4 regions of the Kluyvera sp. 1366 genome follow, and region 2 is predicted to be linked to each of the others. Evidence: predicted binding sites of a transcription regulator. Region 2 holds the regulator's gene; each other region holds the start of a gene.

The links. Region 2 encodes LexA, which represses DNA repair genes until DNA is damaged. Its sites were predicted from a motif close to TNCTGTATGTACATACAGNA; they were not measured.
Positions count from the first base shown of each region.
Region 1: sulA (SOS-induced cell division inhibitor SulA) is a predicted target of LexA. The motif match lies at 1,836-1,855, and genes of this name have one in related genera.
Region 3: umuD (translesion error-prone DNA polymerase V autoproteolytic subunit) is a predicted target of LexA. The motif match lies at 1,343-1,362, and genes of this name have one in related genera.
Region 4: umuD (translesion error-prone DNA polymerase V autoproteolytic subunit) is a predicted target of LexA. The motif match lies at 1,147-1,166, and genes of this name have one in related genera.

Region 1 covers NZ_JBTRDW010000006.1:353,930-357,139, forward strand. Annotated here, with positions in the region: gene yccS (YccS family putative transporter) at 1-1,027, shown strand, start outside; gene ACVLVH_RS15920 (TfoX/Sxy family DNA transformation protein) at 1,024-1,653, opposite strand; gene sulA (SOS-induced cell division inhibitor SulA) at 1,876-2,367, shown strand; gene ompA (porin OmpA) at 2,717-3,210, shown strand, end outside.
Region 2 covers NZ_JBTRDW010000011.1:74,956-78,165, reverse strand. Annotated here, with positions in the region: gene ACVLVH_RS21415 (CsbD family protein) at 1-175, opposite strand, end outside; gene dinF (MATE family efflux transporter DinF) at 340-1,662, opposite strand; gene lexA (transcriptional repressor LexA) at 1,799-2,413, opposite strand; gene ACVLVH_RS21400 (diacylglycerol kinase) at 2,519-2,887, opposite strand; gene plsB (glycerol-3-phosphate 1-O-acyltransferase PlsB) at 3,015-3,210, shown strand, end outside.
Region 3 covers NZ_JBTRDW010000013.1:22,674-25,883, forward strand. Annotated here, with positions in the region: gene ACVLVH_RS22425 (NADP-dependent oxidoreductase) at 1-42, opposite strand, end outside; gene ACVLVH_RS22430 (LysR family transcriptional regulator) at 132-1,034, shown strand; gene umuD (translesion error-prone DNA polymerase V autoproteolytic subunit) at 1,442-1,891, shown strand; gene umuC (translesion error-prone DNA polymerase V subunit UmuC) at 1,900-3,174, shown strand.
Region 4 covers NZ_JBTRDW010000006.1:139,636-142,845, forward strand. Annotated here, with positions in the region: gene ACVLVH_RS14820 (hypothetical protein) at 58-336, opposite strand; gene ACVLVH_RS14825 (GNAT family N-acetyltransferase) at 533-1,045, shown strand; gene umuD (translesion error-prone DNA polymerase V autoproteolytic subunit) at 1,186-1,608, shown strand; gene umuC (translesion error-prone DNA polymerase V subunit UmuC) at 1,608-2,870, shown strand; gene ACVLVH_RS14840 (HigA family addiction module antitoxin) at 3,031-3,210, opposite strand, start outside.

The DNA.
Region 1 (3,210 bases), on a different contig from region 2:
AGGGCTCAGCGGCTGGGCGGATATCCGCTTACGCCTGAGTCGCCATCTCAGCCCACAATCTGCCCTGTTCCGCCATGCAGTGCGTATGTCGCTGGTATTGTGTGTTGGCTACGCCTTTATTCAAATCACCGGCGTCGATCGCGGTTACTGGATCTTGCTGACCAGCCTGTTCGTCTGCCAGCCCAATTACAACGCCACCCGACGCCGCCTCGCCTTGCGTATCGGCGGTACCTTAGCCGGCATCGCCATCGGTTTGCCGGTCTTGTGGCTGGTGCCCTCGATTGAAGGTCAACTGGTGCTGATTGTGCTGAGCGGCGTGCTGTTCTTCGCATTCCGCCAGATTCAATATGCACAAGCCACGTTGTTTATCACCTTGCTGGTTCTGCTGTGCTTCAATTTGCTCGGCGAAGGCTTTGAAGTGGCGCTACCGCGCGTGGTGGATACCTTGCTTGGCTGTGGCCTGGCATGGCTAGCGGTGGCTTTTGTCTGGCCTGACTGGCGTTTTCGCAAAATCACCGCCGTTGCCGATCGAACATTGGATGCCAACTGCCGCTATCTGGATGCGATTATGGAGCAATACCATCAAGGCAAGGACAATCGCCTGGCTTATCGCGTGGCACGTCGCGATGCGCATAACGCCGATGCTGAGCTAGCGTCAGTGGTGTCAAACATCAGTGGTGAACTTAAGCTACAACAACCGTTACGTGAGAATGCGTTTCGACTGCTGTGTCTGAACCACTCCTTCCTCAGCTATATCTCGGCGCTGGGAGCGCATCGCGAACAGCTGGCAGATAGTACCTTGCTGACCTTACTGGATGACGCGGTCTGCTTCATAGAAGATGTGCTGCAGATCGATCAGGTTACGGATACGCAAGCCACAGAGATGCAGCAGGCGCTAATGCAGCGCATGAGCGAGATGAAAAACAGCCCGGATACACGCGCACCATTAGTGATTCAGCAATTGGGATTGTTGGTCGCGCTGCTGCCCGAAATTGCCCGTCTACGCCGCACCCTCGTCAACGATTAAGGCTGCTGATGCTCCGCCGCCGCATGCTGGCGGAGCATTTTTAAATACCAGGCATAGAGCTCTTGCCGGATGGCGCTGGGTAACGCCGCCTCATGATGTCCTGATATTGCACCTTCCAGCGCCAGCAGCGTTTTTAACCCAATGTGCTTATTCACCGCGCGTAGTTTCAGCCAGCTTTGTCGCGATCCTGTTTCACACAGCAACCGCACCGAACTGATCCCCACCTTATGCAGCATTAGCTCCAGTCGCAGGCTTAAATTCGGCAGATCTTTCAATCGCAGCGAGACAAGTCTGGTAGCCGCTTCCTCCTGTGCGGCGCGCAATGAGCTAGCCGATAACTGCAATAATTGTTCGGGGTTTTGCCATAACTGTGTATCTACTTTGAAGTAGCTTAAGGTCACCGGCACGCCACGCTTGCGGTAAATCAGCGGTTCGAGTGAACGCTGTGCGTTATAGACGTGAAGCGCCTCGCTGGCTCGGAGATAAAGCGCATCTTCATTGATATAAGCAAAAATCACCTTCTCAATAGTCAGCGCATACCCCCCAAATTGCGTACGTGATTCAATTTTACCTAATGCCGCCAACTGCGCTTTCGATTGCTCAACTACCGGGTTATATCTCTTCATAACGCCCCCTTCAATGGATTCCATGCGCGGGAAATTTCCTATAAAAGCTCGCAGATTCATCTGGTTAGAAGATAAAAAAAACGATTTAGCTGTTCAATGAATAAAAGCAGGAGTGCGGGATCTTGTGCAGAAATTGCGAGGCGTTTTCAGAAATTGAGGTTGATCTTTATCCAGGAAGTCATTACTGTACATCCATACAGTTCATTACTGAGTGATTAAATTATGCGTACTCATTTCTCTGGCCCTGCTGATCGTTCACACCGTTTCGCTTCACCTGGCTTAGCGCAACCTTCGCTGGGTGGAATCACTGAACTGCGCTCCAGCGAACAACCTGAAATGATGCAACTTATGCTGCTTCCGGTACTAAAACAGTTGAGCGAGCAATCGCGCTGGCAGCTGTGGCTCACTCCGGCTCATAAGCTAAATCGTAGCTGGATGCAGCAGTCGGGATTGCCGTTAGAAAAGAGTATGCATATCACCGAATCTGAGCGTTTTAACACCGTTGAAAGTATGGTGAAGGCATTACGTACAGGTAACTACAGCGTCGTGCTTGCCTGGATTCCGTACGAATTGAGTGATGAAGAGCGTTTAGAATTGGAACAAGCAGCGGCGGAAGGTGAAGCACTCGGTCTGATTTTGCGTCCACAGGGACGTCAATATGCTCATTCCAGACAACCTAATGCGTCAAAAATTCCCTCAGATTTGTTTCATTAAGTAAATCCAGGAATTTTCTCAGCATTTTTTTTGCAAAAGTTGCATCTAAGCTACTGATTCTTTTCCCGCCAGCTATGACAATGGCTTAGACGCTTTTTTGTTTTCTAATACCGAAGATTTAGCCATATGATTTGTTAAAATGTGTGTATAAATCGCTGTTTTTTTGCTGCCCGGCGTCACATCATACTTGTAAGTTTCCAATCTCGTTGTAGACTTTAGCTCGCCAGGGTGCTCAATAACCTCCGTTTTTTCGGTAGAGTCAAAAGCGAGCGTTTAGACCCGGCGAAGGATTAACACAAAGAGCAACCTTTTTGCTCATTGCCTATTTGGATGATAACGAGGCGCAAAAATGAAAAAGACAGCTATCGCAATTGCAGTGGCACTGGCTGGCTTCGCTACCGTAGCGCAGGCCGCACCTAAAGATAACACTTGGTACACCGGTGCTAAACTGGGCTGGTCTCAGTATCACGATACTGGTTACTACGGTAACGGTTACGCGAACAACGACGGTCCAACTCACGAATCTCAGCTGGGTGCTGGTGCTTTCCTGGGTTATCAGGCTAACCCGTACCTGGGCTTCGAGCTGGGCTACGACTGGTTGGGCCGTATGCCTAACAAAGGCGACACCATCAACGGCGCGTTCAAAGCACAAGGCGTTCAGCTGGCTGCTAAACTGAGCTACCCAATTACCGAAGACTTCGATGTCTACACCCGTCTGGGTGGTATGGTATGGCGTGCTGATTCAACTCAGAACAACAACGGCGTTCGCATCAGCGACCACGACACCGGCGTTTCTCCGCTGGCTGCTGTTGGTGTTGAATACGCACTGACCAAAAACTGGGC
Region 2 (3,210 bases):
TAACTTCTTTCTCGGCCTGGTCTTTACCATAACCGTAGCGTTCCTGGATTTTACCAACCAGCTGATCGCGTTTACCTTCGATCACAGTGAAGTCGTCATCGGTCAGCTTGCCCCACTTCTCTTTAAACTTGCCTTTGAACTGCTTCCAGTTTCCGCTCGCTTCGTCTTTGTTCATAATATTCCTCCACTACATCCTGAGTGAGATAGATATATTGCCTGCTTAGCTGGCGATATACCCAGACAACGCGCTACTCATATGCGCCGTATGAGGTAATTGTAGTAGCCGCTTCGCAGTTTGCAGAGAAATACAGATTAATCTGTAGGTTACGCTTCGCTTATTCAGGCGTTAAACCAGCTATCGCGCCGCCAGTGACCACGCCAAATGAGCCACAGCGTCAGTCCGCGTAACGCGAGGAATACCGTCACCGCCAGCCATAAACCGTGATTACCGAGCCACGGCAGCGTGAGCAGCGATACGCCGTAGCCGATCGCCGCCATCACCATGCTGTTGCGCATCTCACGCCCGCGCGTCGCGCCGATAAACATGCCGTCCAGCAGATAGCACCAGACGCCAACCAGCGGCAGAATCACTTGCCAAATCAGATAGCGGTCGGCCATCTCTCGTAGCGCTTCCAGTGACGTCAGCATCGCCACAATCTCCGGACCGGTGAATGCATAAATCAGCGCAAAGATCGCGGCGACGAAGCATGCCTGGCGACAAGCCGCATGCCAAATCAGCAATAGTCGGCTGCGATCTTTGGCCCCAACCGCTTCACCCGAACAGGCTTCAACCGCGTAGGCAAATCCATCCAGCGCGTATGCGGTGAAAGTGAGGAACATCAGCAGCACCGCGTTGACTGCCACTACATCCGGCCCAATGCGTGCGCCAAGGATGGTGAGCGACGCGAAGCAGATTTGCAGCATCAAAGAACGCAGCATAATGTCGCGATTGAGGCGGAATAGCCGCGCCGCATCGCCGCGCCAGCTGCTTTTGAGTAAAGCAAAGTGGATACCGCGCATCTTCAGCACCCGCGCCACCATCCACAAACCCACGCCCAGCGTGACATATTCTGCCAGCGCGGTAGCCGCCGCCGCTCCGGCGACACCCCAATGCAGTTTGAGCACGAACAGCAGATCCAGCAGGATATTCACCAGGTTGCCGATGATTAGCAGCACCATCGGTGCCCGCGCGTACTGCACGCCCAGCAGCCAGCCAAGAATCACCAAATTGGTCAAGGTTGCGGGCGCACTTAGCCAGCGAATCTCAATAAATATTTTCGCCTGTTGCTGCACTTCCGGGCTGCCACCCATTAAAGCTGCCGCCAGGCTGCTGACCGGCGTTCGCAGCACCATAAACAGCGCACCAAAAACCAGCGCAATCAGTAGCGGTTGTATTAAGGCGCGCGCCAGCGCCGTTTTGTCATTGGCGCCAAATGCCTGAGCGGTGAGTCCGGTGGTGCTCATGCGCAGGAACAGCAGGAGCATAAAGATGAAGCTGGTGGCGGTTGTGCCCACGGCGACGCCACCGAGGTAGATTGGGCTATCGAGATGACCAATAACGGCGGTATCCACCACACCCAGTAATGGGACGGTGATATTTGACAGGATCATCGGCAGCGCTAGCCGCCAGAGCGTTTTATCTGAGGAGGAAAACAGCTGCATTAGCCCATTCCGTTGTGTGCGGTAATCAGCGTAATGGCGCCAGAATGAGCCGCAGAAAGAGTCACAGAGAAGTAAAACAGCAGACTGCGGTCAGCGCAAACACGCACCGCCGCAGTTAAAGTGGATCAGAAACTGATCAGAGCCACTCGCCGTTGCGCACAATCCCGACAGCTAAACCTTCAACGGTTAGCGACTGCTCACGGGTATCCACGACAATCGGCTGAAAATCGGTGTTTTCAGGTAGCAGATGGACAATCGCACCCTGCTTTTTCCAGCGTTTCACTGTGACTTCATCATCAATGCGCGCCACGACAACCTGGCCGTTACGCACTTCCTGCGTTTTGTGTACCGCTAACAGATCGCCATCCATAATGCCGATGTCTTTCATCGACATACCGCTCACGCGCAGCAGGAAATCGGCGCTCGGTTTAAAGAGGTTAGCATCCACCTGATAGTGGGCTTCGATGTGTTCTTGAGCCAGCAAAGGTTCACCGGCAGCGACGCGGCCAATCAGCGGCAGCCCTTCGCTCGGTTCTTCTTCCATCAGCAAACGAATTCCGCGCGATGCGCCGGAAACAATTTCAATTACGCCTTTACGCGCCAGCGCTTTCAGATGCTCTTCGGCAGCATTGGGCGAGCGGAAACCCAGTTGCGCAGCAATTTCCGCACGCGTTGGCGGCATGCCCGTCTGGTTAATATGGTCGCGAATCAGGTCATAGACCTGTTGCTGCCGTGCAGTTAACGCTTTCATCCCGCCCCCTGGTTGTTTATACAGTCGCTGTGAGTATATACAGGTATTCGCGAAATGAAAACCGTAACAGAGGGAAAAATCAGCGGTTTGATGAATCTGGAATCCCTATCTCAAATGCGTCCAGAGCAGCGCGCTCCAGACGAACAGAGCCAGTAAGATAGTCAGCAATACGGCAGCCGATCCCATATCTTTGGCGCGGCCCGCGAGCGGATGTTGCTCCTGCCCGATGCGGTCGACCACCGCTTCGATAGCACTATTAAGGATCTCAACGATGATAACCAGCACTACCGAGCCAATCATCAGGATGCGGGAAAGGGTATCTACATCCAGCCAGCAAGCCACGAGAATGGCCACCAGCGCGGCAATGGCTTCCTGCCGAAAAGCGGCTTCGTGCTGCCATGCGGCACGCAGGCCCTGCCAGGAATAACCGGCGGCTTTCACTATTCTTACTAAACCGGTGACGTTATTTGCCATGTCTATGGAACCCTTGAACTATTTTGACGTCAATGTGTGGGCAGTATGAGGCGGCAGAGCCACAGACCTTCGCTGCGCTTTCTGGTATGCTTGCCGCGCTTTGCTAACAAGAGGCTTAAAGTTGTCTATGTCAGGTTGGCGTAAACTCTATTACAAATTATTGAATTTACCACTCTCTATTTTGGTAAAAAGTAAGGTCATTCCGACCGATCCTATCTCTGAACATGGGATCGATCCGACACGTCCGGTGATGTATGTTTTGCCTTATGATTCAAAGGCTGACCTGCTCACACTGCGTGCTCAATGCCTGAAACATGATCTGC
Region 3 (3,210 bases), on a different contig from region 2:
ACCAAATGCATGAAGCTGTACTGCTTTCATCATGTCAGTCATCACAATCTCTCTTAAAGGGAATCAGATGACAGATGATAAGCCTAATATCTGGCATTGATAATCAGGCTGAATTTCGCTTTAATTGTGTCATGAAGGAACAAATAGGTTTTGAAAGACTCACAGGTTTAATTGCATTCGCTCGTGCTGGCGCTCTCGGCAGCTACACTGCTGCTGCCCGTTCCCTGTCAGTTTCACCTTCAGCAATCAGTAAGAGCATCCAGCGGCTGGAGACGCAACTTGGTATTACCCTGTTTACCCGAACGACACGCTCGCTGGTTTTAACCGCAGAAGGCCGTGAGCTTCACGAGCGGGCGTTACGATTGCTTCAGGATGCTGACGAGATTGAGCAGATAGCGAAACGCTCTCGCGCGGAGCCCGCAGGGACACTGCGTATTGCGGCATCGTATCCGGTCGGTCTGCATATGATTGCTCCTGCACTTCCGCAATTCTGCGCGCTTTACCCAAAAGTGAAAATTGACTTGCGGTTGAGCGACCGCGTAATCAGTATCGTGGATGAGAGCATTGATATTGCCGTCCGGCTTGGCGATCTTGGCGATTCAAATCTTCTGTCGCGCCGTCTCTCGCCTTACCGGCTGGGGTGTTACGCCTCGCCTGAATATCTTGCCAGTTGCTCTGCCCCTGAAAATCCAAACAACCTAATGAGCCATAAAACGGTAAACCTGCGTTATCAACATACAGGGCAGCTTTTTCGATGGCCTTTTCAGGTTGGGGGACGGGAGACAGAGATTTTGCCATCGTCAGATGTTGTTGTGGATGCCAGCGAAGCCGTATTAGCCTTAGTTGCTGCAGGAGGCGGAATAGGAATGGCGACGAGTTTTATGGCTGATACATGGGTAAAGAATAAAAGACTTGTTCCGGTTCTCTCCGATTTTGCTGTAGAGCGGCATAATATTTCGGCACTCTGGCATGAAAGTCGGCGGTCTAATCCAGCTGTTCGTGCATTCCTTGATCATCTGATTAAGCATTTTTAAATTAATTGAGCCCCTCTTGACCTGCCCCCGGTATTAGATACAACCGTCAGTTAGTAATGTCGGTTTTGATGCCTCAATACGTCATTAAGCCGCCAGATTTCACTCCAGACCACTGTTACCCAGCTGGCGCTGTAATAGTTGAATTCACTTAATTCCGTTCAGGTCAGTAAAGACTTCATGCTGCAGATGCTTCAGAAACTGACGACCTAAGGCTCAGGAAAATAAAACTGGTCGCCATTCAGGCAAATGAGCGGCTAAACGACGCTCATTCAGCTTAGAGGACTTGCCAGATAAATCCGCCTCAATAATACTGTATATAAAAACAGTATCCATTTAAGGAGGATTTTAATGCGCGACGTACAGACAGCAATTGCATTACCGCCTGATCATCTGCAGAGGGCTGCTCTATGAAACAGGCAGCATGTTCTTCGGATCTCACTGTGCTCTGGCCACCCATCTTTACGCCCAGAGTCCGCGTGCCGCTCTACGCGGAGCCCTGCGCGGCCGGCTTCCCCTCCCCTGCACAGGATTACGTCGAAAAAGAGCTCGATCTCAACGAGCTCTGCATTCGCCGGCGCGCGTCGACGTTCTTCGTGCGCGCCAGCGGCAATAGCATGCAGGATCTCGGCCTGTTTGATGGCGACGTCATGGTGGTTGACCGGGCAGAAGAGGCCACGCACCACGACATCGTCATCGCGGAGGTAGACGGCGAATTCACGGTCAAGCGCCTGCAGCTGCAGCCGTGTCTTGCGCTGCTGCCCATGAATCCGGCTTACCCCGTCATCTATCCGGAAGAGCTGCAGCTGCTTGGCGTGGTCACATGGTTTTTTAACAGTACGCGCGCGCGCCGGAGGTAACCATGCCTATGTTTGGATTAGCCGACGCGAACAAGTTTTATGCCCGATGCGAGACCTTGTTCCGCCCTGACCTGCGCGGCAAACCCGTGGTGGTGTTAAGCAATAACGATGGCTGTGTTATCGCGAGATCCGTCGAAGCCATAGCTTTGAATATAAAAATGGGTATGCCCTGGTTTCAGCTTAAAGCACAGGAATACCCTGAAAAAGTTCACGTATTTTCAAGCAATTACGCGTTGTACCACTCGATGTCGCAGCGCCTTATGACGGCACTGGAAGAAATGACGCCCCGGGTTGAACAGTACTCGATTGACGAAATGTTCCTCGATTTAACCGGCATCAATGGCTGCGAAGACTTTGAGCACTTTGGCCGGCGGCTGCGCGCGCACGTACTGTCCACGACTGGTCTGACCGTCGGCGTGGGGATGGGTCCGTCAAAAACCCTGGCAAAATCAGCACAATGGGCAAGCAAGGAATGGAAGCAGTTCCGCGGCGTGCTGGCGCTGACGCCCGGCAATCCTAAACGAACCGAAACCCTTCTCCTGAATCAGCCCGTAGAGGAAATCTGGGGCGTGGGACGTCGCATCGGCAAGCGCCTTAACCTGATGGGTATTGAAAACGCTCTGCAGCTGGCGCGAGCGCACCCTGCCATGATCCGCAAAAATTTCGGCGTTGTGCTTGAGCGAACCGTGCGCGAACTCAACGGCGAATCCTGCATTCCGCTTGAAGAGATGCCTCCGGCAAAGCAGCAGATCGTCTCCAGCCGCTCTTTTGGCGAACGCATCACCACAAAGGTGGCCATGCAGGAGGCGCTCTGCCAGTACGCCACGCGCGCGACCGAGAAGCTAAGGAAAGAGCGCCAGTTCTGCCGGCACGTTGGCGTATTTATCCGCACCTCGCCGCACGCGAAAGATGAGGTGTTCTACGGCAACAGCGCCGGCGAGAAGCTCCCGCGCCCGACGCAGGACACGCGTGACGTCATCGAGGTGGCCATGCGATCGCTGGACCGCATCTGGCTGGAAGGTCGCCGTTATATGACGGCCGGCATCATGCTTGATGACTTCACGCCGCATGGCGTCAGCCAGCTGAACCTGTTCGATGAACATCAGCCGAGAAAAAACAGTGCGCAGCTGATGAAGGTGCTGGACGGTATTAATCAGTCCGGGCTGGGAAACCTGTGGTTTGCGCGTCAGGGAGTGAACAACGAGTGGAAAATGAAACGGGAGCTGCTTTCCCCAGCATGGACAACACGTTGGGAAGATATTCCTGTTGCCCGGGTGTTGTAAATGCTATGCGCATGCTCTGTTTAACCTGATAGTTAC
Region 4 (3,210 bases), on a different contig from region 2:
TTCCAAATCTGTGCGCTCCGCGCCGAAAGTCATCGACGCGTGAGCCGGTTGGGATGGTCAATTGTCGTCGGCATCGGCCGAAGGCATTCTGACACTGCCTTCCTGGCGACTCAATCCGCGCAATGCTGAATGGACGCGATTATCGCTGCCCGCCGGTTGACGGTGCGTGAGCAACCATTGCTGCGCCTGGGCAATACGCTGCTGCTGTTGACTGTTTTGCTCTTTTCTCGCCATGCGCGCGAGCTCTGCCAGCAGTGAGGAAACGCTGACTTCCTCACGGCGTACCAGTAATGCATAGGCCGCTTCGCCGATAATTTTAGGTTGCGAATCTGACATCTTCTACCTCCTGAGAATATGGGCTTACGCTTGCTTCTCACTCTTCATTATAGATCATCGGCATGGCGCCTTGTTAACAGACAGCTCTGGTTATCTTGGGTTTTTGTTACTAACACGTTATGGTAACTGCCCTTCGGTGGCCTCTGCTCGCACCGACGACGTGATTAATAACAAGCATTAAGCAAGGAAATCTGGCATGGAGTTCACCATACGCAAAGCCACGGCAGAGGATGCAGAGCTGCTGCACCTGCTGGGCCGCATGACCTACAGTGCGCATTTCAAACATATGTGGGTTTCCGCAGACGAACTGGATGCCTTTATCGACAAGGAATACGGTCTGGCAGAGCTCAATAGCAGCCTCGCCGCGCCCAATGAGAGCTGGCTGATCGCCGAGACCGACAAGCCGATTGGCTTCGCCAAAGTCACCTGGAACACGCCAGTGCCGGATTCCGGCATGAGCGGCGCGTTGCTCAACAAGCTCTACCTCAATCCAGAAGAAACCGGCAAAAACTACGGTCGCTGGATGTTCGAGAGCATCATCAATGAGGCGCGCGACAAGCGTGAAGGCTACCTGTGGCTGGAAGTGTTAGGCGATAACGTGCGTGCACGTAAGTTCTACGAAGCCTTTGGTATGCAGCACATCAAAGACATTCCGTTTATCACCGCTTCACAGCAGAGCACCCTGCAGATCATGGGGATGATGATTTAAGCGCAGCGGCAAGCCCTTTGGCACAAAATAAATTTCCTTTGTTGCCAACTGTTTTGCAAATCATTACGGGTTCTGGCTTGATCAAACTGCCTATTCGACATTACTGTATACATATACAGTGACGATTTGAGATCGCAGCCATGCAGTTTTATCAGCCCGCGGAAATCCGCGCTATTCTCGCCTTACCTTTGTTCATCAGCCGCGTGCCCTGCGGCTTTCCGTCCCCGGCGCAGGACTACGTTGAACAACGTATAGACCTCAACGACTTTTTAGTCGATCACCCCAGTTCAACCTATTTCATTAGAGTCAGCGGTGACTCGATGATCGACATCGGTATCAATGAGGGTGACATGCTGGTGGTGGACAGCTCGCTAAAACCCAAACACGGTGACATTGTGGTGGCTTCGCTTTCCGGCGAGTTCACCGTGAAACAGCTGATGTTACAGCCTTACCTGCATCTCAAACCGATGAATACCGCGCATCCGGTGATCGCCATTCCTGACGCCGATGAGTTCGAAGTCTTCGGCATCGTTAAACACGTGATTAAAACCATAGGCCGCTGATGTTTGCCCTGGTGGATGTGAATTCGTTTTACGCCAGCTGTGAAACGGTGTTTCGCCCGGATCTGCGCGGCAAGCCGATTGTGGTGCTGTCGAACAACGACGGCTGCATTATTTCGCTAAGCAGAGAAGCCAAGGCGCTGGGCATTAAGATGGGCGCGCCCTACTTCAAACATCGGGAAGAGTTGATGCGCCACAAAGTGGTGGTGTTCTCGTCTAACTATGCGTTGTATGGCGATATGTCGCGCCGCGTGATGGAGACGCTGGCGCTGATCTCCACGCGCGTGGATGAGTATTCCATCGACGAAGCCTTCGTTGACGTCACCGGCATCAACGCCTGCATGACATTCGAACAGTTAGGCCGCGACATTCGCGACCGTATTTATCAGGACACCCATTTGCGCGTGGGTGTCGGCATTGCGCCGACCAAAACCCTCGCCAAGCTCGCCAACTGGGCCGCCAAACGCTGGACCAAAGCTGAGAACGTGATGGATCTCTCTTTGCCCCACCGTCAGCGCGAGTTGATGAAACTGGTCAAAGTCGAAGAGGTGTGGGGCGTGGGCCGGCGCTTATCGAAAAAGCTCAACCTGATGGGCATTACCACCGCGCTGCAATTGGCTGAAACCCCGACCGCGCTGATCCGTAAACACTTTGGCGTGGTGCTGGAGCGTACGGTGCGTGAATTATGTGGCGAGTCTTGTCTGGCGTTTGAAGAGGTGATTCCCAACCGGCAAAATATCCTCTGCTCGCGCTCGTTTGGCGATCGCATTACCGAATATCAGGATATGCGCGAGGCCATCGCCAATTACGCGGCGCGTGCCGCAGAGAAGTTACGCAGTGAGCGGCAATATTGCCGTCATATCGGGACGTTTATTCGTACCAGTCCGCACGATCCGCATCATCCTTATTATGCCAATGCGGCCAGCCAAACCTTGATTACGCCCACCGCTGACAGCCGCGATATTATTCAGGCCACGCTCAACTGTTTAGATCGCATCTGGGTGCCCGGTAAGCGTTATATGAAAGGCGGCGTCATGCTGGGCGATTTCTTTAGCGATGGCGTGGCGCAGTTTGATCTGTTTGCGGAATATCAGCCGCGTCACAATAGTGACCAATTAATGGCCCTGATCGACAAGATGAATGCCCACCAGCGCGGTGCGTTATGGTTTGCCGGACAAGGCATTCAGAAACCCTGGTCGATGAAGCGCGAGATGCTGTCCCCGGCCTACACCACCCGGCTGGCGGATCTACCGGTGGCGAAGTAAGCGCTTCGCGCTTGAATTACACACATATCAATACACTCTTCAGTCCCTGACACAGCGTCATCACGACCGCAGAACCGGGTTCGTCTAAAGGTGTCTGAACCGACCAAAGAAAAACCGCGCCAGCCAGCGCGGTTTTGTACAGGTAACTGGCGTGGGTGCGTTACTTCGCTGCCCTGTGCGCCTCAGAAGCGGCATTCATACCTGGATGCAGATTGACACCGGAAACGTCCGTGGTTTCTCGTGCCTTGTGCAGGTCACATGCCGCCTGCATTGATAACCACAGGCGCGCCGCAATACCCAGCCCCGCCTCAAGCCGCACCGCCATTTCAGGGCTGACCGA